3 regions of the Brevibacillus sp. TJ4 genome follow, and region 2 is predicted to be linked to each of the others. Evidence: riboswitches for the same ligand, from Rfam matches in the RefSeq annotation. Region 2 holds a riboswitch; each other region holds the start of a gene.
What was found. Region 2 has a riboswitch for S-adenosylmethionine ahead of ACAF76_RS02390 (sugar ABC transporter substrate-binding protein). Riboswitches for the same ligand answer to the same signal wherever they lie in the genome.
Positions count from the first base shown of each region.

Region 1 (8,031 bases), 160 kb from region 2:
ATCTCGTCCAAAAAGGCTTGCTCCCTGCGCTCTCCCTCGCCGTTTTCGAGAATCGGTTTGTCGCCGTAATGAAGCTCCCTTTCAGCAAATCCCCATACATCTCCTGCGGACAGCAGCACGTTGCCTGCACTCTCATCGTGATCCTTTGCCTCCTGACCCGTATCGACCGCAAACCAGATAGACTGGTGCTCATCTGCACCGAGATGGCGAGAGATGAGCTGCTGATACTGCTGATACGTCAAAAAGCGGTCGAAGGAAATCGCCAGTTGCGATACCGTTCCTTCCGGCAGTGTGTCCATCGTCTTCCAGGCGGAGCTGCGCAGATAATCTGTCTCTTCACCGGCTGACGCCTCTGTCGGATAGCGGAAAAACAGCTTCATGTCTCTGGCGCCATTCGTCCATTTCGGCTGTACCTGAACATTCCACAAAACATTCTTGCTCTCCAGATAGCCTGCATTGCGCTGGCTGTTGCCTACGCTCTCACGCAATTCCATCCGGATGTTGCCGTAGAACAGGCCAATCTGCGATCCGCTGCTGCCGACACTGACACCCGGCTGGGTAAAGTTGAAGACGCTCTTCACAACCCGGTGCATATCGTCGTAAATGGGGTAGCCAAACAATACATTGGCAAACCAGATCACCACGCCGGCAAAAAATGCGATCCCCAGCGTGAAGCCCGCATTGCCAAAGCGCATCCGCCACTTTCCCCGGCGCAGCAGAAGCTGCTGGCGCTCCTCGGGAAGCCTGACCTCCTCTGTCGTCGGCCGTACTCCCTCCTCTTCACCCAGAAGCAGGCGCTCCATCCGCTCTGCGTACTCCTCGTCGCGCAGCAGCTCTTCCCGCAGCCGCTCTTCCTCGTCAGCAGGCAGCTCGCCTCGCAAATAGGCCAGCATTCGCTTTTCCCTGTCTTCGTTCTCCCTATTCGTCATCCCGATCACGCTCCTTTATCTTTCGCAGCTTCTGCCGCCCGCGAAACAGTGCCCGCTTGACATCTGTCGTCTCCACGGCAAGTACCTCGGCGATCTCCGCGTAGCTCAAGTGCATGGCAGACAGGACCACACACTGCCTTTGCAGCTCCGGCAAAGACTCCAGGTACAGGATGGCTGTATCCATCTGCTCCTTTGATACCAAAGCATCCTGCGGGTCTTGCGCATGGCGGTCAGCCTGCTCCGGCAACCATCCCGTCAACTGCAGCGGACTTTTTATCCGCCGGCGGTGCCAATCCACGAAAGCGTGGTAGGCTACCTTGAACAACCAGGGACGCACCTTTTCACCGCGGTAATCGTCCAAGGCAAGGTAGGCGCGAAAAAATGTCTCCTGGGTCAAATCTTCCGCCTGTCCCACGTCCCGAGTGAGTCGATACAGATAGCGGAAAATATCGTTTACGTACATCCGGTACACGTCTTCCAAGCCTACATCCCCAAGATTTTCACACCCTTTCCACTCCTACCACGCAAAACGCGGAAAAAAGTTTCACCTGCTTTTTTCAAAAAATCGCAATTGACTCTCGTTTCATCTCGTCATATCATGGGTGTAATCCGAAACGCGACGTAACGGATGAATCTTATAACTCTTATCACGAGCTGGCTGAGGGACTGGCCCTATGATGCCCGGCAACCGGCGCTGCTTCTGCACGAAGAGCGTAACGGTGCTAATTCCAGCGGATAAGAATCAAGGTGGCGTGACACATTTTCGTCCATCTTGCATTCTGACCCGAGAGATGAGAGGCGATACCAAGAGCATTTTGCATGCAGTCACCGCCTCCCTATCCAATTGGGGAGGCTTTTTTCGTGGTCAAGTTCAGACGATCATCCAGCTTCTGGAAGCCATAAAGGAGGCTTTTTACCGCCAATGAGTGAACAACGCATTCTGGTAACGTATCTGACCCAAGCCAAAGACCTGTTCAAAAAAGCAGAAGGAATCGCTGTCGGCATGACGGTGGGCTCCTGGACGGACCTTCCTGCGGCGAAACAGGCAGAATTGCAGCCGTATCTCGGCCGGGCCGTGCAAGCAGACGTGCTGGAAACGCTGCCGGACGGACAACAAAGAGGACTGGTTACGGTCAGTTATCCGGTTCGCAATTTTACCGCTGATATTCCGTCCCTGTTGACCGGCATCTTCGGCAAGCTGTCCATGGACGGCAAAATCAAGCTCGTAGACATCACGCTCCCGGACGCGCTTTTGGACGCCTTTCCCGGACCCAAATTCGGCATCGAGGGTGTACGCAGCCGCTTGGAAGCAGAAGGTCGGCCCCTGTTGATGAGCATTTTCAAGTCTTGCCTGGGAATGCCCTTTGACGACTTGCAAACGCAGTTTCGCGCCCAGGCGCTGGGCGGGGTCGATCTGGTAAAGGACGACGAAATTTTCTTTGCCGACGAGCGCGCGCCGTTTCTGGAGCGGATCAAAGCGTTCAAGCAAATCGCGATCGAGACAGAGGCGCAAACGGGCAAGCCGGTCCTCTACGCCGCGAATTTGACCGGACCGGTAAACGAACTGAACGAAAAGGCGAAGCGTGCAGTCGATGCCGGCGCCGACTGCCTGTTGTTCAACGTGCTTGCCTTTGGCTTCGACGCCCTGCACCGGCTGGCGGCAGACCCCGATGTACACGTGCCGATCATGGCGCATCCGGCGCTGGCCGGCGCGTACTATCCGTCGCCGGACTACGGAATCGCCACGCCGCTCCTTCTCGGCAAGCTGATGCGGATCGCCGGAGCAGACCTGGTCCTGTTCCCTTCGCCATACGGCAATGTGGCACTGGACAAAGAAGAGGCGCTGCAGCTTGCTGCAAACCTGACAGCACCGCTGGAAGGCGTGCGCCGCTCCTTCCCTGTCCCGTCCGCCGGCATTCATCCGGGTCTCGTGCCGCAGTTGTACGCTGATTTCGGCACAGACCAGATTGTCAACGCGGGCGGTGGCATCCACGGTCATCCCGGTGGCGCAGCCGCCGGAGGGAAGGCCTTCGTCGACGCGATCCGGGCTGTCCAGTCTGGCCAAAGCCTCGCCGAAGCGGCGAGCGAATCGCCCGAGCTGGCGCTAGCCCTGGAGAAATGGGGTGGCGGACGATGAGCAAAAAGCTCGTCCTGTTTTGCGACTTCGATGGAACCATTACCGAAAAAGACAATATTGTATCCATCGTGAGAAAGTTCGCTCCTCCCGAATGTGAAACATTGATCGAGCAAATCTTGACGCAAAAAATTACGATCCAGTCGGGGGTCGGCCAGTTGTTTGCGCTTATTCCCTCCGACAAGCGGGAAGAGATCATCCAGTTTATTCTGGAGGAAGCCAAAATTCGTGACGGCTTCCCCGAATTCATCCGCTTTTGCAGGGAGGAAGGCATCGAATGGCTGATTACGAGCGGCGGCATCGACTTTTTCCTCGAGCCCCTGCTCGCTCCCTTCGACCTGGCGGGTGTACCTCTCTACTGCAACGGCAGCGATTTTTCCGGCGAACGCATCCGCATCACCTGGCCTCATTCCTGCGACGAGCATTGCGACAACGGCTGCGGGATGTGCAAGACGACGATCATTCGCCGCTACGACCCGGCGCAGCACTATCGCGTCGTGATCGGCGATTCGATCACCGATCTGGCCGGGGCCAAAATTGCCGACTACGTCATCGCCCGTTCCCTGCTGGCGCAAAAGGCAGCGGAACTGCAATTGCCGCACAGCACCTTCAGCACGTTCCACGACGTGATCACGGTTCTGCGCGATTTGAAACAGGAGGTCTCGTAAGCAATGAGCACAACTCTGGAGCAACGATTGGACGCGTTCCGCCGTCTGGACGACGTGAAAATGACCTTCGCCCGCCGGGACTGGTTCCCCGGTACGAGCGGCAACCTGTCGATCAAAATTTCCGACGATCCGCTGCAATTCGCCGTCACCGCGAGCGGCAAGGACAAAACCAAGCTGTCGCCTGAGGACTATCTGATCGTCGACCAGGATTCCCGTCCGGTCGATGCGACCTCACTGAAGCCGTCAGCGGAGACGCTGATCCACGCTGTGGTGTACAAAGCATTTCCACAAGCAGGCGCCTGCTTTCACGTACACACCGTCTGGAACAACCTGATCTCCGAACTGTACTTTGGCCAGCGCGCCTTTACCATCCAGGGACAAGAGCTGATCAAAGGGCTTGGCATCTGGGAGGAAAATGCGCAGATCACCGTACCGATCGTCGAGAATTTCGCCGACATCCCTTCCCTGGCTGCTGCCATCAAAAAAGTCATTACGGCAGAGGTGCCAGGAGTGCTGATCCGCAATCACGGCATTTACGCCTGGGGCGGCAACGACTTCGAAGCCAAACGGCATCTCGAAGCATTTGAATTCCTGTTTGAGTACCACGCGCGCTGGCTCCAGCTTCGCCAGGCAGCCGTGAATACCCATACAACCACAACCACTATCTAAAAGGAGGATTTTCCCATGGCACAAGTACGTTTCCACGACAACAACGAGTACATCAGCGACCCGCAGGAAGTCATCAGCTTCCTCGACTCCAAAGGAATCATTTACGAAAACTGGGGCGTTGATCGCCTGGAGCCGCATCTGCGTGACAACTACAGCCCAAGCGAAGAGGAAAAGCAGCAAATCCTCGACGCCTTCAAGCCGGAAATCGAGGCGATCAGCAAACGCCGCGGCTACCTGACAGCGGACATCATCGTCCTCTCCGACCAGACGCCGAACCTCGACGATCTGATCGTCAAGTTTAAAAAGGAGCATCACCACACCGATGACGAATGCCGCTTCTGCGTGGACGGCCACGGCATCTTCGCGATCAAGGGAGAGGACGGCCGCTATTTCGACGTCGAACTGGAGCCAGGCGACCTGATCTCCGTACCGCCGAACTACCGTCACTACTTCACGCTGATGGACGACCGCAAAATCAAGGCGATCCGCCTGTTCGTCACTCCTGCCGGCTGGGAAGCGATCTATTAATCCGTCAGTTGGCACCATATCTCGCTCAAAAAAGAAACATCGTCGCCGCATGAACAATTTGCAGCGACGATGTTTTTTTCATTCGGCTTCGCGCACGATTCAGCGAGACAGCGTATCATCGATTCGCACAAAGGAATTGCCAAAATGCTGTTCTACCAATTCATTGAAGCGTGCGCTCTCGATGTTTTCTTTTGTAACCTGTCCATCTGTCCACTGCGTGATCGACCGGTTCGTCAAGGTTACGCTGCCCCTGTCTGTCAGCTTCGTAATCAGCGGGTGTTTGTTAAACGGAGACTCCGGATGCTGCTCGATAATCGTCCTGACCGCATCGCATGCTTCCACATCCGTGATCGTCCTCGTGGAATTGAAGGCATATCCTACTCTCCAGTCCGTATCCTTGTGCCTTAGCTTCATTTCCAGCGCGTAGTCGCCATGTTCCGTGTCCACTTTTCGGATGCGGAATTCGCCATTGGCAGAGGACACAGTCTCTCCCGATAGCGGAACAGGCATGAGCGGCAGGTTTCCTCCAAAGCCGGTATCGATCACATACATTTGCCCCTCATATGTGCAAAGTATAGTCACATGGGTACTCCCGATAGACTGGAACCTTTGCTCATCGTGCTTGTAGACGACTCCGAGGGCAAGGACTGCGTCAAATCCGTGTTCAACCAGGAACAGATAGAGAAGGGGGTTCAGTTCATAGCACAGTCCGCCTTCTCCCCTTGCAAGAATCTTTTCAATCAGGTTTTCCCGCGTAATCGCGGTCGTTCTGTTTTGAATGATGCGCAGGTTTTCAAAAGGAATCGTTCGCGCTGTCTTTTCCAGAACGTGGTTGAGCGTATCAAATGAAATCTGCTCGCTTTCCGAAAACCCGATTCGTTTGCGAAACAGAGCATCCAGTTCACTCACCCGGCATCCCCCCTCATGTTGGACGTAAACTCCCTCCCAGGTACTCGACACGCGTGCGTGTCAGGCAGCCTGGCGTATGAAAAGGAGCTGAGATGCATCTCAGCTCCTTTGATTCTCGTTGTACAGATAACTATACCACATAACCGTTCGCTTCGATCACCCGGTCGGCGATCGCCCGTTTCAGGTGAACCGTATTGATCGGGGTGCGACGGGTCAGCTTTTTCAAAATCGACAGACGCAGACGCAGGTCGTCTCCTTCCTCCATCGCGGCCAGCGCTTCCTTCGCCCACGCTTCCACGCGATCGAAGGCTTCGTGTACGTACACTGCCGTCAGTTCGAGCTTCTGCAGTTCTTTTTCCAGCCCGTTTGCCGCGATAGCCTTTTCCGTCCGCTTCACGACACTGTCCATCGCGTACAGCTCGATCAGCATGTCGGCGGCGAAGGCGAGCAGCTCCTGCTCTTTGGAGATCGCTTGCTGGTATTTCATCAGGGCAGAGCCTGCGACCATCAAAATGATTTTGCGGGTCATGTCGAGCAGATGCTTTTCTGCGGCCAGCGGCGCATCCTCGATCTCCTCGGGGTAGTAGCTCATCAGCTCTTCCTGCAAACCGGCAGCCGCTTGCAGCAACGGAAGCTCCCCTTTCATCGCCTTTTTCACCAGCGTATCGGGGATGAGCAAGCGGTTGATCTCGTTGGTACCTTCAAAAATGCGGTTGATCCGGGAGTCGCGGTACATGTTTTCGATCTCGTACTCGGACATGAAGCCGTACCCGCCGTGAATTTGCACGCCTTCGTCGACGCAGTAGTCAAGCACCTCGGTCGCAAATACCTTGTTGATCGAACATTCGATGGCGTAGTCGGCAATCGCCTTGGCGATCTCCTGCCCTTCCTCCGCCTTGTCTCCGAGGCTTCCGAGAGCCGTGTCAAACAGCCCGACCGTGCGATACACGGAGCTCTCTGCGGCATACGTCTTGATCGCCATGTTGGCCAGCTTGTTTTTGATCAGCGTAAAGTTGGCAAGAGGCGTCTTGAACTGCTTCCGTTCCTTGGCGTAGGTCGTGGCGATCTCCAGCGCCCGTTTGGCGGAGCCGACAGCGCCTACCGCCAGTTTGTACCGCCCGACGTTCAAGATGTTGAAGGCGATGACGTGTCCGCGACCCGGTTCGCCCAGCAAGTTCTCGACCGGTACAGGGACGTCCTGCAAAATAACGGTGCGCGTAGAGGAGCCTTTGATCCCCATCTTTTTCTCTTCTGCGCCAAAGGATACACCCGGGAAGTCGCGTTCTACGATAAAGGCGGTAAATTTCTCACCGTCGATTTTGGCGTATACGATAAAGACATCAGCGAATCCGGCGTTGGTAATCCACTGCTTCTCCCCGTTGAGGATGTAATGCTTGCCGTCTGCGGAAAGCACAGCCGTCGTCTTGGCCCCCAGGGCGTCGGAGCCTGAGCCTGGTTCGGTCAGGCAGTAGGCTGCAAGCCGTTTGCCCGTAGCCAGGTCGGGGAGGTAGCGGCGCTTCTGCTCTTCGTTGCCGAAATAGACGATCGGCAGCGAGCCAATCCCGACGTGTGCGCCAAAGCTGAGCGCGAACCCGCGCGCCCGGGCGAACTTCTCCGTCACCAGCGCCGTACTGACCTTATCCAGTCCCAGGCCGTCATACGTTTCCGGCACGTCCCCCGCCAGCAAGCCCAGCTCGCCGGCTTCTTTCAGCAAGCGAACGGAGATGTCGAAGTGATGGTTCTCGATCTCCTCGAGGTGAGGGCAAACTTCGTTGACGACGAAATCTTCCGTCGTTTTGGCGATCATCAGTTGCTCTTCGGTGAACTCTTCCGGCACAAACACATCATCAGGGGAACCAGCATCGATCAAAAAACTTCCACCGCGAATCAGCTCTTTTGTCTCTCCCATATTCAACCTTCTCCTTTATCGTAAAGTGGTTGGTTATTAGGTGATTTCAAACACGCCGGCAGCTCCCATGCCGCCCCCGATGCACATCGTCACGACGCCGTACTTCCCGCCTCGCCGCTTCAGTTCGTTCAGTACCGAGACTGTCAGCTTCGCCCCTGTGCAGCCGAGCGGGTGGCCCAATGCGATGGCACCGCCGTTTACGTTTACTTTTTCCGGGTCCAGTCCGAGCTCGCGAATGACGGCAATCGACTGCGATGCAAATGCTTCATTCAACTCGAACAAATC
Region 1 covers NZ_CP185865.1:690,406-698,436, reverse strand. The annotation lists gene ACAF76_RS03195 (anti-sigma factor) at 1-929, opposite strand, end outside; gene ACAF76_RS03190 (sigma-70 family RNA polymerase sigma factor) at 919-1,401, opposite strand; SAM riboswitch class I at 1,571-1,727, shown strand; gene ACAF76_RS03185 (2,3-diketo-5-methylthiopentyl-1-phosphate enolase) at 1,852-3,066, shown strand; gene ACAF76_RS03180 (2-hydroxy-3-keto-5-methylthiopentenyl-1-phosphate phosphatase) at 3,063-3,731, shown strand; gene ACAF76_RS03175 (methylthioribulose 1-phosphate dehydratase) at 3,735-4,400, shown strand; gene ACAF76_RS03170 (1,2-dihydroxy-3-keto-5-methylthiopentene dioxygenase) at 4,416-4,928, shown strand; gene ACAF76_RS03165 (arylamine N-acetyltransferase) at 5,028-5,837, opposite strand; gene ACAF76_RS03160 (acyl-CoA dehydrogenase family protein) at 5,968-7,746, opposite strand; gene ACAF76_RS03155 (acetyl-CoA C-acetyltransferase) at 7,783-8,031, opposite strand, start outside.
Region 1: it holds a riboswitch for S-adenosylmethionine, as region 2 does, so the genes downstream of both, ACAF76_RS03185 (2,3-diketo-5-methylthiopentyl-1-phosphate enolase) here and ACAF76_RS02390 (sugar ABC transporter substrate-binding protein) in region 2, are expected to answer to the same signal.

Region 2 (8,031 bases):
TGTTTTTGCGCCAGATCGGAACCATGCTGTTGATGATCTGTTCCTCCTGGTACTGTTCGTACTCGCTGTCGCTGCCTTCCTTGAGCCGGCTTTTCGTGACATCCATTTTGATCGGGTAGCGGATGAAGTCGGAATACTTTTTGATAATCGCCCGCAGACGGTATTCGTCGAGGAATTCGTCGTAGTTCTCTTCTTCGCTGTTTTCCTTGATTTTCAGGGTGATCGTCGTGCCGACGGAATCGCGCTTCGCCGCCTCGATCGTGTAGCCGTCTGCGCCGGAGGACTCCCATTTGTACGCGCCATCGCCATGCAGCGCTTTGCTTATGACCGTAACCACGTCTGCCACCATGAAGGCGGAGTAGAAGCCGACGCCGAACTGACCGATGATGTTGTGCCCGTCCTTTGCCTCATTTTCCTGCTTGAATGCGAGCGAGCCGCTCTTGGCGATGACCCCCAAAAGGCTTTCCAGCTCTTCCCGGGTCATGCCGATCCCCGTGTCGAGGATGGTCAGCGTGCGGTTTGCCTTGTCGGGAATCACCTTGATGTAGTAACGATCTTTGTCAAAAACGAGACTGTCGTCGCTCAAGGCCTTGTAGTAGATTTTGTCAATCGCGTCGCTGGCGTTGGAAATCAGCTCGCGAAGAAAGATTTCTTTCTGCGTGTAGATGGAGTTGATCATCATCTCCAGCAGTCGCTTGGATTCGGCTTGAAACTGCTTCTTTTCCATAGAAAAACATTCGCTCTCCCTTCCAGAATCGAGATTGGGGTATGAATGGACAGGTATAGCAGCATGGTTAGCACTCTGTCTCCTTGAGTGCTATTCTTTCTTTTTTATAGCAATAACCGCTTTTTGCTGTCAATATCGTCTGCTATGCAGGGAGAGGACTATTTTGCCTGTGGGACTTTCCGCTTGCGAGTGGCGATGCGGATGACGAAAAAAACAATGCACAAAAAGATGCCTGTTGCCACTGCATCGACTGCCAGAGCTTCAAAATGAGTGGCAGATGTATCCCGGTAGAGCAGGGAGGCTGCCATGCCGCAGGTCTGAACTGCGAGCAGGATGAGCGTATCCAGCAGCGGACGGTACCATTTCGTACGTTTTCGCCAGTACGACTGTGAGCACACGATCAAAAAAATATTGGGCAGCACGATCAGGAAGGTCGGGGCATTGTCACTGAATACGCCGTCTTCAACCGGCCAGTGCGGCATCCACAAGCAAGCGACCAGGAAGTTGCATACGATCGTTGCGAGAAAGACCGGACGGAAGAATTTTGCATCGTTACGCGCCTGCTCGACGGCCTCCTGTTTTCTCATTCCTTCGCTTTGCCAGTCAGCCGCCGTATCATTCGTACGGAAGTCGGTACGAAAGAACGGCTTTCCACTGTGCGCGTCCTTTGGAATCTGTTCATATGCCTCCGGCAGGTGGGTGTGCTGGACGCGGTTCAGATTTTCCTCGGTGGTATACACCGGTATCTGCTGTTCGTAGAAGCGATGGATCCATTGATCCAGATAGTCCTGTCTGTTCTCGGAAAACATGGCATACTGCGTCCGGCCTTGCTCGTCGCGCCAGACCATGATGATTCTCGCGCCATTGGCGTAGTATCCTCGGTGATGTTGACCAGCGACGGAAACATAGCGAGTCAGCCTCCCGATCAGCACCTCGCTCATTTGCGAAAAGGAAATCAGATTTTCCTCTTTTTCTCCGGTCTTGCGGTTTATGACCAGCGTGTAATAGCCGTCTTCGCGCAGTTCCGTTTGTACGAGAAACGTATACTGAAGCTTGAGAAAGCGGGAGCCGAACCAGATCACCCAGATGAAAAGTACGAAGCAAAGGAAAAACACAAGAGAGACCGTCCAGTTATCCTCAACTGTCAGCATGTACAATCCTGCGCCCAAAAAGGCCAGACAGACGAGTCCCAAAAAGGCAAACAGCGCGGCGTGCGCATATTTGCTCCACGCCGGCAATTCACTGGAATACTTGAGGTCTTTCCCCCCGCGCATCTCAATCACTGCAATCTCTCCTCACCCTTTTTGTATGGAACTGTATACGATCTGCAAGGGCGGCGGGTTTCATCTCATCCCGCGGTTTCCGCCTGCCGGGGGAGAGTGAGGATGAAGGTGGTTCCGGCGTTTGGCTTGCTGTTCACCGCGATCTGTCCGCCCATCAGGTGGATCACGCGGTACGAGTAGGTAAGTCCGAGACCTGTGCCGGACGTTTTCGTGGAAAAGTAGATGGAGCCGAGGCGTTTGATCTGCTCCTGGTCCATGCCGATTCCGTTGTCCTCGATTTCCAGAATGATGTCGGTATCGACGGAGTGCAGCGTCAGGGTCACGCGACCGAATTGGGTATCCGAACAGGCTTCGATCGCGTTCTTGATAAAATTGACGAGCACCTGCTTGAAGGCGTCCGGGTTGGCTGTCACGTACAGGGGTGTATCTGGTTTGTAGAGCATCAGCTCGACGTTGTTCATATTGGCAAAGGGTATCATCACTTCGCGTATCAGCACGAGCTGTTCCGACACGTTCACGCGTTCGCTCCGGGCGGTGATCGGTTTGGAAATGGAGAGATATTCCGACAAGATGGACTCGGTTCTTTGCACTTCATGCAGGCAAATGGTGATGTACTGGCTGATCTTGGCCGTATCGTCCGGCGTTTCCTTAATCAGGGTGAGAAAGCCTTTTACGGTCGTCAGCGGATTGCGCACCTCGTGAGCGAGAGAAGCCGCGACATGACTCATCGTCGTCATTTTTTCGTTCTGGGCATGTTGCAAAAACACGCTTTTCTCTTCTGCTGACTTTTTGAATAGCGTGAGCAGCAGACAGGTGCCGAGACAATTTTGCACAGGAATGACCGAAATGTGGAACAGGAAATGTTCCATCACATAGTCCGGGAAGAACAAATAGGTCAGAATCAGCGGCTCGATGGAGAAAAAGATGCCTACCACAAGCGTCACCATAGCCCCGCGATGCTGCCGGTACAGATTGGCGATGGGAATGGAGAGGAAAAAGTTGTAGATCACGATAAGAATACCTGCCAGAGCTCCTTCCCCGCCCAGGTACATGCGATACGCGATAAATTCCGCCATCACGATCAGTCCGATTTTGATGCCGCCGAAGACGAGCGCAAAGAACAGCACGACGTAGCGAATGTCGAAGATGATGCCTTCGACAACGCTGGCAGAGAAGCTCATCGCCAAAAACAGGCAGAGAGTACTGGTGCCGAGTATGAAGCGCCGGCTGTAATTGGTGGCCTTGTCGCGGTAATAGAGGTGGAAAAAGACAAAGGGAATAAGGGTGAACGATAGTTGCAGGATCACTTCTTTTACAATTGGCACGAGGCATCACCGTTTTTTGCGCAGAATATAACGATTTTCCAATTTAGTTCAACACAAAACAGGCAATCTCTTTCTGAATATTGTAACTAGTTGTTAAAATGAAGTTAGCCGTTGACAGCGGGATACGCTTTCCCTTATATTCTGTATAGATTGGTATGAAGGTTCAAAAAATACTGTTTCTCTTATCCAGAGAAGGCTGAGGGACTGGCCCTATGAAGCCCGGCAACCTAGCACGTGCGGTCGACGACACTGCGTGCCAAGGTGCTAATTCCTACAGGTGAGCGTATGACTTGCCTGGCAGATAAGAGGTGAAGATCAAGCTGATTGAAGCCTCTTTCTGATATGAAAGAGGCTTTTTTGCGCGGTACTTTCCCTTCCCTGCGGTACAGAGAACGAATAATAGGGGGTAAATCGATATGAAAAAGCGTTTTAGTGTGATTAGTTCCTTGGTCGTCGGGCTGTCCCTGTTGGTGACGGCTTGCGGAAGCGGCGGCAGCGGAGGCAGCAGCACCGGAGCAGGCGGGGATGGCGCCGCGCCAGCCGAAGAACAAGGCAAGCGAATCGCGCTGGTCATGCGCCAAAACGTGGGTACTTTCTCCGCCCAGTACATCAACGGCGTGAAAGCAGAAGTAGAGAGAAACGGCGGCCAACTGACCGTATTCAATGCCGATACTGACTTGTCGAAAATGGCTTCCAATCTGGATGCAGCAGTCAACCAGAATTTTGACGGCATCCTGATCGACCACGGTACGGCAGAAGCGCTGCAGCAAGGTACACAGAAAGCGGTTGACAAAAACATTCCGGTGGTCCTCTTCGACACCGACATCGATATTCCGGGCGTACCTGTCGTAGAGCAGGATGACCAGAAGCTGGCAGAGCTGAGCCTCGAAAAGATGGCTGAAGATATCGGCGGTCAGGGCAATATCGTAAAAATCTGGGTCGCAGGCTTTGCCCCGATGGAAAAACGTCAAATTACCTATGAAGCATTCCTGAAGAAATATCCGGACATCAAGGAAATTGCCGCATTCGGCAGCGCGACAAACAACACCGCCCTGGACACGCAATCGCAAATGGAAGCGATCCTGCGCCAATACCCGAACAAAGGGGATATTACTGCGGTGTGGGCAGCCTGGGATGAATTCGCCAAAGGAGCTACTCGCGCGATCCAGCAAGCTGGACGCACCGAGATCAAAGTATACGGTATCGACCTGAGCGACGAAGACTTGCAGTTGATGCAGGAAGCCGATTCCCCGTGGAAAGCGACAGCAGCCGTAGACCCGTCCAACATCGGCCGTGTACACGCAGAAACCGTGTTCAAGCTGATTAACGGGGAGCAGGTGCCGGACAAAGTGCAGTTGAATCCGGTGCTGGTGAAGCAGGATGACCTGCCGACCGACAAAAAGGTTACGATGGGCGACTTGTCGGAATACGTGACCGAATGGGGTAAATAAGCAAGGCGCGTGCAAAACTGGAGATTCCCGCCGTTGTCGTCAATGGACGGGAATCTTCCTATTATAAGGGGGTGTATCCATGTCCCACTTGAACATGACAGGAATCAGCAAACAATTCTCAGGAGTCCCGGCGCTTCGCTCTGTTGATTTTGAGGTGAAGGCGGGCGAGGTACACGCACTTCTCGGAGCAAACGGGGCAGGCAAGAGCACGCTGATGAAGATTTTGACCGGCGCCTATCAGGCGGATGAAGGGACGATCTCCATCGAGGGCCAGCAGGTGCGCATCGAATCTCCGCAGGACGCCAAAAAACTCGGCGTGCAGTGCGTCTATCAGGAAGTGGATACCGCTCTGATTCCGTATCTGAGTGTCGCGGAGAACATTTTGCTCGATCAGATGGTCGCCTCCAAGGAAAAAGGCTTGATCCGCTGGCAGCAGCTCTACGACCAGGCGGAGGCGATTCTCAAGGACTTTGACTTTGTCATTCCGGTCAAAAAGCAGGTGGAGGAATGTACGCTGTCGGAAAAGCAGTTGATCTTGATCGCCCGAGCCGCTGCCCAGCAGGCCAAGTTCGTCATCTTTGACGAGCCGACCGCGCCGCTGAGTACACGGGAAAGCGAGCGGCTGTTTCGCATCATCGATCAATTGAAACAAGCAGGTGTAGGGATTATCTACATTTCTCACCGCCTGCCGGAGATTTTTCAAATCTGCGACCGGATTACAGTGATGCGTGACGGACAGCGCGTGTTTACAGGGGAGACGCAGTCGACCGATATGGACGAAGTAATCTCGCATATGCTGGGCAAAAGTTTTTCCGAGGAGTTTCCCAAGCTGGAGGTGCCGATTGGCGAGCTGCTGCTGGAGGCAAAAGGTATCCGGGGCGGCAAGGTTCGCGGTGCAGACTTGAGCGTGCGCGAAGGGGAGATCGTGGGTATCGTCGGCCTGGTCGGTGCAGGCAAGACGGAGCTGGCACGGCTGCTGTTCGGCGCGGACCCGCTGGAGGCGGGCGAGCTGGCGATGAAGGGCAAGAAGCTGCAGGTGCGCTCTCCCAAGCAAGCAGTGGAATCGGGCATCGTACTCGTGCCGGAGGAAAGGCGCAAGGAAGGCATTTTTGTCGAGGAGTCGGTCAAGCACAACCTGTCCGTCGCGACGCTCGCCAAATGGTCGGTATTCGGGTTCGTGCGCAACAGCCTGGAGACCTTGCAGGCGAACGAGCTGATCAAACGGGTAGGCGTGAAGACAGCCGACAGCAATTTGTTGGTCGGTTCGCTCAGCGGCGGAAACCAGCAAAAGGTCGCGATCGGAAAATGGCTGGATACCGAGGCATCGCTGTTTTTGTTTGACGAGCCGACCAAAGGTGTGGACATCGGGGCAAAAAGCGACATCTACCGGCTGATCGGCAGGCTGGCGGAACAAGGCAAGGGCGTCTTGTATTTTTCCTGCGAGTTCCCAGAGGCAATCGGGATCGCCGACCGGATTCTCGTCATGTGCGAAGGGAAAATCGTCAAGGAATTCGCGCGCAACGAGGCGACACAGGAGAAAATCATGTATTACGCCAGCGGAGGTGAGTAATGTGGAAACAGCAAAAAAATGGAGTTTGTTCGATCTCGTCTACAAATACGGAACTGTCGCCGTCATCGTCATTGTCATTTTGTATTTCAGCCTGACGAATCCGTACTTTTTTACCTATGACAACATTACCGATATTTTGCGTTCGATCTCGATCGTCACGTTTGTCGCGATTGGCGTCACCTTTTCGCTGATCGTCGGGGGCTTTGACCTGTCTGTCGGTTCCACCGTATCGCTGACTACGGTAACGGTCGCTTCGATGATGGTCTGGTATGAGCAAGGACCGTTCGTCATTTTGGCTGTGCCGATTTTGCTCAGTCTGCTGGTCGGACTGCTCAACGCCTTTCTCGTCGTGAAAGTCCGCATTCCCGACCTGCTGGCGACGCTGGCGATGATGTACATCGTCAACGGAATTCACATGACCTATTCGAAAGGCTACTCGATTTATACGAACATGCCGATGCAGGACGGGACGATGGCGCCGGGCAAATTTGCCGACTGGTTTTTGTGGCTGGGCCAAGGGAAGATTTTGTCCCTGCCTGTCCCTGTGATCCTGACGTTTTTGCTCGTCGTCATCACCCATATCTACGTGACGTACACCAGACAAGGACGGATGCTCTACATGGTCGGGGGCAATCTGGAGGCGGCTCGCCTGTCTGGGATTCCGGTCAATCGCTACCGGACGCTGGCGTATGTGCTGTCCGGACTGTTTGCCGGGCTGGGCGGACTGTTGCTCGCTGCGCGGATCGGTACGGGGCAGGTGAGTGGCGGCAGCACCATGCTGATGGACGCTGTCGCGGCGGCCTTCGTCGGTTTCTCCGTCTTTGGCGCGGGCAAGCCGAACATGTTCGGTACGTTCGTCGGGGCGATTCTGATCGGTGTGCTGCTCAACGGGATGACGATGCTCAATTTGCCCTATTACGCCTACGACATCGTCAAAGGGACGGTACTTGCGCTTGCTTTGGCGGTAACGTACTACCAGTTGCGGCGCAAGCGGAACGGGTAGGCTGTCCCGGGTTGCACATGAATTTTTGATAGTGAAATAAGCTGCCATCTCTTCAGGATTTGCTGCGCGTGCAGCAGGTTGGATGATTGGCAGCTTTTTTGGGGTACTGGCGTGGAAAGCGAATGTTTGCGTGATACGTTATAATGGAAGGAATGATGCGTACGGCAGATGAACGGAGGAAGAAGGCGGATGGCCAGAAGAGAGATACAAGTAAAACGGATGCTCCAGTATTTTGTCGATGCCACAGTCGAGCTGATCGAGGAGGAAGGCCTGGCACATGTGAGTGCCCGCAAAATCGGTGATCGCGCCGGCTATACCAGCTCGACCATCTACAACTACTTTGAAGAGCTGTCCCATCTTATTTATTTCGCTTCCATGCGGCTGGTGAAAGATTATTTGCAAGAGCTGCCCCTGTATCTGGCAAAGGGCGACACGTATGTGGAGAAATACGTCCTGAGCTGGGAGTGCTTTTGCAAACACTCTTTTGCCAAGCCGGACATTTATCACGCCCTGTTTATTGCCGACTTGGGGAAAAAGCCGCAGGAGATGCTGGAGCACTACTTTTCCATCTACTCCAGCGATTTGATCGGCTTTCCCGAGGAGATCAAGCCGCTCTTGTACGATCCGGACCTGACCTCTCGCAGCAAAGCGCTGTTGGAACTGGCGAAAAAG
Region 2 covers NZ_CP185865.1:525,817-533,847, forward strand. The annotation lists gene htpG (molecular chaperone HtpG) at 1-727, opposite strand, end outside; gene ACAF76_RS02380 (hypothetical protein) at 886-2,010, opposite strand; gene ACAF76_RS02385 (ATP-binding protein) at 2,076-3,335, opposite strand; SAM riboswitch class I at 3,515-3,643, shown strand; gene ACAF76_RS02390 (sugar ABC transporter substrate-binding protein) at 3,752-4,786, shown strand; gene ACAF76_RS02395 (sugar ABC transporter ATP-binding protein) at 4,866-6,356, shown strand; gene ACAF76_RS02400 (ABC transporter permease) at 6,358-7,359, shown strand; gene ACAF76_RS02405 (TetR family transcriptional regulator) at 7,549-8,031, shown strand, end outside.

Region 3 (8,031 bases), 160 kb from region 2:
TCCGTCGGAGTGGCTTCGTCCATTGCCGCTACCTTTTACTCGGAAAACCGCGATCCGATCACGCAATACGTCGGAAATGGCGGGACGCTGACTGTTCCGGCGAAGGCCGGGCGGATGAACATCAAACTCGTGCGAAATGCCGGTGTCTCACAATTTACGTATGTGCTGACGAGCAGCTTCCAAATCAATCCGGATCGTTATGAACCGAATGATACGATGGGGACGGCAAGGCCGCTGGTGGGCAACCAGATCAGCGTAGTTGGAAATTTTCACGGACGAAACGACGAGGACTGGTTCTCCTACTACGTGCGGGAATACGGCCTGCTCGACATCTCGGTCATACCGGACAACAAGCGAATGGATATCGTACTGAGTCTCGGCAAGCAGCAGGGGAACCAGACAACCTGGGACCCGGTCTATGACAACGGCGATCGTGAAGACCCGTCGGAGCGGGTGAAAAAAGAGGTATCGCCGGGCAAATACTACATTCTCGTCCGCGAGTATGAGGGCAATGCAGTGAACGGCGAGTATCAGCTAAATGTAGGATTTACGCCGGTAAAGACAGATGAAAACGAACCGAATGACACATATCGCCAGGCTACCCCGTTGAGCGGTTCGGGGACCATGACGGGTACGTTGCCGACGACAGGTGATTATGACTGGTTCCAGTTCACCGTGTCCACGGAATCGTATGTCACCATTCGCGCACCTTTTATTCCGGTGAAAAGCGGCATGCAGCTTGCGTTGTACAACAGCGATGCCAACTACATGCTCATTTCGACGAACCGGGTAGCGGAGCTGTCGGATCAGGGCAAAGAGATCATCGGCATTCGCTTGCAGCCGGGCAGGTATTACATCCGTTTGAACAGCGCTGTGCCGTTCAAGTACGACACGTATCGTCTGACCCTGCATCAACAGCCGCTGATCGCCGGCTTCCGCGACATTTCCGGACACTGGGCGCGCAGCGAAATCGCCCGTCTCAGCCAAAAAGGAATTGTCAACGGTTTTCAGGATGCGACCTTCCAGCCTGATCGCGCTGTGACACGGGCGGAATTTGCGACGATGCTGATTCAATCGATGAGAGCCAGCGGCAAGCGGGTAGGTACCTATTCAGGCAAGGCGTCTTTTGCCGATTTGCCGAAAAGGCACTGGGCCTACAACAACCTTGGGCTCGCGTATGAACTCGGCATTGTCCGCGGGTATACCAACCGGATGATGAAGCCGGACCAGCCGATCACCCGTGCGGAGATGGCGGTCATGGTGGCGCGGGCGAACAACATCCTGACCAATTCGATTTCGACATCACGGTATCGCGATGTACCGACGAACCACTGGGCTGCTCCTGCGATCGAGGCATTGTCTGCGAGAAGATGGCTGAACGGCTACGGAACCCAGTTCAAGCCAAACGGAATCGCTACACGTGCAGAAGTAGTCGTCGTCCTGGCCAAGGCCTATTCCTTGTAGCGAGTGGGCTGACTGGGGTGCCAGACACGCGAAATCTCTATTGACACAGATAGGAAAAACAATTATCCTATAATCCGTAATGGATACTCTTATCCAGAGCAGGCGGAGGGACTGGCCCGATGAAGCCCGGCAACCGACTAGAGCGGTGCTAACCAGCAGAACGGACATCTGTTCTGGCCGATAAGAGGATGAAGGAAGCATAAAGCGCGCAAACCTTTTCCTCCAGAGAAAGGCGGAAAAGGTTTTTTTTGCCTGCATTTACGTCGATAAAATCCCGACTCGGCTACCACACTATTTGTATGAGGTCAAAGGAGGTCATTTTCTCATGGCTTTGCAAAAAGGTCGTCGTCTGTTCACATCTGAATCCGTAACCGAGGGGCATCCGGATAAAATTTGTGACCAAATTTCTGATTCCATTCTCGATGCAATCCTGGCGAAAGATCCAAACGCTCGTGTCGCTTGCGAAACGTCCGTAACGACCGGTCTCGTTCTCGTCGCGGGTGAAATTACCACCAACACCTATGTCGACATTCAAAAACTGGTGCGCGAAACGATTCGCGAAATCGGGTATGATCGTGCCAAATTCGGATTTGACGCAGATACGTGTGGTGTTATTACTGCTATCGGAGAACAATCTGCTGACATTGCCCTGGGTGTTGACCAGGCGCTGGAAGCACGCGAAGGACAAATGACCGATGCGGAGATCGAAGCAATTGGTGCTGGTGACCAAGGCCTGATGTTCGGGTTTGCTTGCAACGAAACACCGGAGCTGATGCCATTGCCGATCAGCATGGCACACCAACTGGCACGCCGTTTGACAGCAGTGCGCAAAGACGGCACGCTTTCTTACCTGCGTCCGGACGGTAAAACACAGGTTACGGTTGAATACGAAGGGGACAAGCCTGTACGGATCGACACGATCGTCATCTCTACCCAGCATGCTCCCGAAGTAAGCCTGGAACAAATCAAGAAAGATCTGTTGGAACAAGTAATCACGCCTGTTGTGCCGGCTGAACTGCTCGATGCAGAAACCAAGTATTTCATCAACCCGACAGGCCGTTTCGTAATCGGCGGACCTCAAGGAGACGCCGGTTTGACTGGCCGCAAAATTATCGTAGATACGTATGGCGGTTATGCACGCCATGGCGGTGGTGCTTTCTCCGGGAAAGATCCGACAAAAGTGGACCGTTCCGGAGCGTACGCAGCTCGCTATGTCGCAAAAAATATCGTCGCTGCCGGTCTGGCAGACAAATGTGAAGTTCAGGTGGCGTACGCTATCGGGGTAGCTCAACCTGTTTCGATCGCAGTAGACACGTTTGGTACCGGAACGATCGCGGAAGAAGAGCTGGTCAAACTCGTTCGCAAGCATTTTGACCTGCGTCCAGCTGGCATTATCAAACAGCTCGACCTGCGCCGTCCGATTTACAAACAAACTGCTGCATACGGTCATTTCGGCCGCAACGACCTGAATGTTCCTTGGGAGCGCACAGACAAGGCAGATGCTTTGAAGCAAGACGCTGCAAGCCTGGGCTAAGCAAATAGGCAAGGGTCTGGTAGAAACTACCGGGCCCTTTTTGCGTTTATAACGTCTATAGTATAACAATACGTGGTGTAATCTGAGGACGAGTTGTTGGATTGGCATCGATTGGAACGGTGCCGATAAAGGAATTTGATTGATCAGTGTCGAATCCTCATAGATGGAGAAAAGAGGAGGGATCGACTTGCCTAACAAGAGGCTTTTCCTTCTCGTGTTTATGGCATTTTTCCTCGTTGTGGTGTCGGTAGGAGTATTGGCAAGGCCAGAACAAAATGAAAAAAACACGTCTTCCATGCAACCTTCTCCGTCCATTGCAACGTCTATAAACACAAGTGAAACGGTGTTTTCTGAGGCAAACGAAATATCACCTACAGATGCTGATGCGTCTCCGATGCATTGGTATCGCAATCAGGTTGTCGTGTTATCGTATCACCATGTGGATGCGCATTCGGATCAGCCGTTTGCCATTTCACTGCAGCAATTTGCGGAACAGATGTCTTTTTTGAAAGAACATGATCTCAATCCGATTACCTTACAACAATTTTTGCATTTCATGGACACAGGGAGCCTGACTACTCCCAATGCAGTGCTGATTACGTTTGATGACGGTTATGAAAGTTATTACACGGACGCTTTTCCCATATTGCGTACATACGGTTTTCCCTCTGTGAATTTTGTCATCGCAGGTCGGCTGCGTGATGTGGCAGAGCGAAAGCGTGAAAACATGACCCCTCCGCTCACTCGTCCACAGCTTTTGGAGATGCGAGCGACCGGGTTGGCTGAGTTCGGTTCCCACACATACAGCTTGCATGCACAAGAGGCCCGCAATGAATGGGGAGATTTGGGTCCGGTGACTGCGCCTGTTTACCTGGAGGAACTGCAGCGACTCGAGGCCGAGCAGGAATATCGGGATCGTTTGTACGTAGATTTTAGTATGTCTCGAATTGGTTTAAGTGAATGGCTCAATCATCCGATAGAAGTAATATCGCTTCCTTACGGGTACACCAATCCCGTTGTTCAGGAAACAGCAAAGCAAGCGGGATACAAGTACGTCTTCAACTCGAATCCGGGAGTTGTGACAAGCGATACAGACCCTTTTGCGATCCCTCGTTTTGATGTTGGCACGCGTGAAGTGGATATGACGAAGCTCCATCAACTGTTCACGAAAGCGAGAAATTGAAGGAGAGTCATTATGTACAAAACAATCGACATCAGCGTGCTCGATGGGGTTATCAAACGAACAATCGAAACGGTCGAAGCGAGTAAAACACAAATCTTTGAAATAGCCGAACATGCCAGACAGCAAGGAAATGCGATGAAGCTGGACCTCCACGAGCTGCGTCAGGAAATTGCCAAAGTGATTCAAAGAGTAGATGCGCTGGAACTGTCCTATCGCAAGTCGCGCGACCGGCTTGTCCTGGTGAGCCGCAACTTCCATAAATACACGGAAGAAGACATACGCATTGCCTACGAAGAGGCCAGCCGCATACAGGTGGACCTCTCCATTTTCCGGGAACGCGAGAACAATCTGAAGCGCAGACGCAACGATCTGGAGCGTCAGCTTCGCGCCTTGGAGGAAACGATTATCCGGGCGGAAACGCTTGTTTCCCAGATGGGAGTCGTACTTGGCTACCTGACCGGCGACCTGAGCAAAATCGGCGAAGCGCTGGAATCGGCGAAGCAGCATCAACTGATGGGACTGAAGGTCATTCAGGCCCAGGAAGAAGAACGCAAGCGGGTAGCGCGGGAAATTCACGACGGTCCGGCACAGTCGATGGCCAATGTGGTGCTGCGCTCCGAGATTGTGGAAAAGATGCTGAAGAATGAGCGGATTCTGGAAGCGCAAATGGAGCTGCACGAACTAAAAGAGATGGTGCGCATGAGTTTGGCCGATGTGAGGCGAATCATTTTTGACCTGCGCCCGATGGCTCTGGATGATCTGGGATTGGTCCCCACGCTGCAAAAATACATCAGGACATGCGAGGAGCGAATCAAGGCCTCGATCGACCTGGTTGTGTTTGGTGTGGAACCGCCTCTTCGCAGTTCTGTAAAGGCTGCCATGTTCCGCCTGGTGCAGGAATGCTTAAACAATGTCGAAAAGCACGCCCAGGCGAATACGGTGCAGGTAAAACTTGAATTTTTGCAAGACTCCTTCCGGCTGGTAGTGAAGGATGACGGAGTCGGCTTTGACATGGAAAAGAAACTGGTCAAAGGCAAATCATTCGGCCTGTTGGGTATGCAAGAGCGTACACAACTGCTGGAGGGTGAGATGGAAGTCAATTCCGTTCCAGGTGAAGGGACAAAAGTTTTATTCCAAATACCGCTGAAAATATAGCACAACAGAACTTAGACTGGGGGATGAAACATGGACAAAAGCCAACAGGAATTGCGTATTGTGATTGTAGATGACCATCAATTATTCCGCGAAGGAGTTAAGCGTATACTCGAGATGGAAGAAGATTTTAAAGTTGTAGGAGAGGGTGCGGATGGTGGAGAAGCCTTCAAGCTGGCAGAAGAGTACAAGCCGGACGTTCTCCTGATGGACATCAACATGCCCAATATAAATGGCGTGTCTGCAGCGGAAAATGTCATTTCCGTAAGTCCCCAAACCAGAGTGATCATGCTCTCGATCCACGACGACGAGGGTTATGTCTATCGCACGCTTCGCTCTGGAGCCTCCGGATACCTGTTGAAAGAAATGGGTACCAGTGACCTGGTAGAAGCGGTACGTGTCGTAGCAAGCGGGGGAGCGTACATACATCCCAAGGTTACGGGGAAACTGATTGAAGAGTTTCGCCGATTGAGCGAGCAAGAAGGAGCGAGTGAGCGTACCTTCACCATTGAAGAGGGAAGTACCGTCGATCCGAAGATTATTGAATCCCTGACCCGCCGTGAACGGGAAGTGCTGCAACTGATGGCGGAAGGGAAGAGCAACCGGGCGATCGGCGAGTATCTGTTTATCAGCGAGAAGACCGTGAAAAACCACGTCAGCAGCATCTTGCAAAAATTGAATGTACAGGACCGGACACAAGCAGTGGTCAATTCCATCAAAAATGGTTGGGTGAAGCTTTAATTTGTTTCCGTAGGTACCCTAATCAAGCCATCCGGCATACCTTGAAAGCAAGGGGAGGTATGACCGTGATGGCAGAGATGGCAATATGGCTATTGGCGGTATACGTCTGCTCCTCATTGTTGGTTATGCTGCTCGACAGATGGGCCAAACAGATGAGAAGCGGCGTCGAGTATCCGTATGTACATTACCGTTTGCTCGTGCGGGATTCCGAGCAGGTGCTGGAATCGACCGTTCGGCTGTTGTTGTTTCGCTCGTACTGGAGCGGCAAACCCGTCCGCATCACCTTGCATGATGAAGGATCGATCGATGATACACCGCAGATCGCGGCTTTGTATAAGCGTTATCCCTACTGCTGGCTGGACGACGGACAGGACAGCACATCTCGCTCGACGATCATCATCGATTTGCGAAAGAAAGAAGCGGGCGCGTAACAGCAAGCAAGCGGGAAGATATGTGTTTACGAGAAGAGTGCCAGGTGCACTCTTTTTTTGTTTCAAAATTTTTTGCGTCCCCCTGCTGTCTTTGTGCAAACTGATGGCAAAGAAAGGAACGAAAGGGGAAGCGGGATGCTCCAGTACTTACTGTATGTCAAAGCGGGCCAGGAGAATGTGCAGGCGTACGTCACCCCTTGTTTTGCCGCAGATCGGAGTTTTTGGCAGCAGCGGGAAGGATGCCAGTTGTACATCGTCGGAAAAACGCCTTCACTGGCTCTGGCTTTTGCGATGCGTGAAAGGGTCAATGCCCGTTTAGAGCAATGCCGGCAGCGGGCGATGGATGACGGGTTGCTGGCGGAAATCAGGCAGGCTGCCGTCTCGTTCGTGCGGGAGGCGGAGGTATTGTACGGGCAGCGTGCACAGCAGCGAAAGCCAGTGCGGGAAGCCTGGTTTGCATGGGAGGAAACAGAGGTACCAGCGGAGACTGAAGATTCGACTCCGCTTCATAAGCGGCGTCAGCCCGGGTTTGCCGATTGGTGCGAGTCGTTGGCTGGCAGAGCGTTGCTATGGGAAGAGCTGGATGTATGGAGCAGGCGGCATGGATGGTCCGTAGAGCAGCTTCTCCCGGACATACAGAGGCTGGTGTTGACCGGACGGGCTTTGCTGCAGCCAGGAATACGCCTTCATGTGAAAAAAAGCGTGTGGCGCAACCGGCTGGAGCTCGTCTGCGCGCGCTGCGGAAGCAGTGGACGGGAGGCGATTGCGCTCACCATATGCCACAGCTGCGAACAGGGCTGCGCCTATTGCACGATCTGCCTGGGGATGGGCAGAAGCAAATGCTGCACGCCGTACCTGCTGATCCCGGCAGAAGCCGTGGAGGGGCGTGGAGCGCGTTCGTACGCCGAGGCTGCCCGCCTGGCGTGGACAGTCCGGTACTCCCGCGATCAGGCGGTTGCGGCAGAGAAGGCTCGTCAATTTGTCGCCGACAGATGGAGGGGATCTTCGGCTTTTTTGATCTGGGCAGTCTGCGGGGCGGGGAAGACCGAACTGTTGTTTCCGGCTATCGTCGAAGCGTTGGAGAGCGGAGGACGTGTGCTGATCGCCACTCCGCGCAAGGACGTCGTGCTGGAACTGGCGCCACGTGTGCAGCGCGTTTTTCCATCAGCGCGCGTTATCGCCGTCCACGGAGCCAGCAAGGAAAAATGGGAGGATGCCGAGATTACGATTGCGACGACACATCAGGTCATGCGTTTTTACCAGCGCTTTTTTCTCGTTGTCGTCGACGAGGTAGACGCGTTTCCGTATCACAATGATCCCGTGCTGTACCGTGCCGTCGAGCGCGCTGTGGAGGCGGGAGGGAAAATGCTGTACCTGAGCGCGACACCTCCGCGCTATCTGCAAAGGAGGCTGGTCGGCAGCGGAAAAGGATGGTCACGCTGGAAAGGTCCTGGCGCACTGTCCTCGCGGAGTCATGTCCTGCTCCCCGGCCGTTATCACGGAGCGGATTTGCCGGTTCCGCAAGT
Region 3 covers NZ_CP185865.1:362,915-370,945, forward strand. The annotation lists gene ACAF76_RS01605 (S8 family serine peptidase) at 1-1,464, shown strand, start outside; SAM riboswitch class I at 1,551-1,651, shown strand; gene metK (methionine adenosyltransferase) at 1,790-2,998, shown strand; gene ACAF76_RS01615 (polysaccharide deacetylase family protein) at 3,186-4,181, shown strand; gene ACAF76_RS01620 (sensor histidine kinase) at 4,194-5,336, shown strand; gene ACAF76_RS01625 (response regulator) at 5,367-6,074, shown strand; gene ACAF76_RS01630 (glycosyltransferase family 2 protein) at 6,143-6,505, shown strand; gene ACAF76_RS01635 (DEAD/DEAH box helicase) at 6,641-8,031, shown strand, end outside.
Region 3: it holds a riboswitch for S-adenosylmethionine, as region 2 does, so the genes downstream of both, metK (methionine adenosyltransferase) here and ACAF76_RS02390 (sugar ABC transporter substrate-binding protein) in region 2, are expected to answer to the same signal.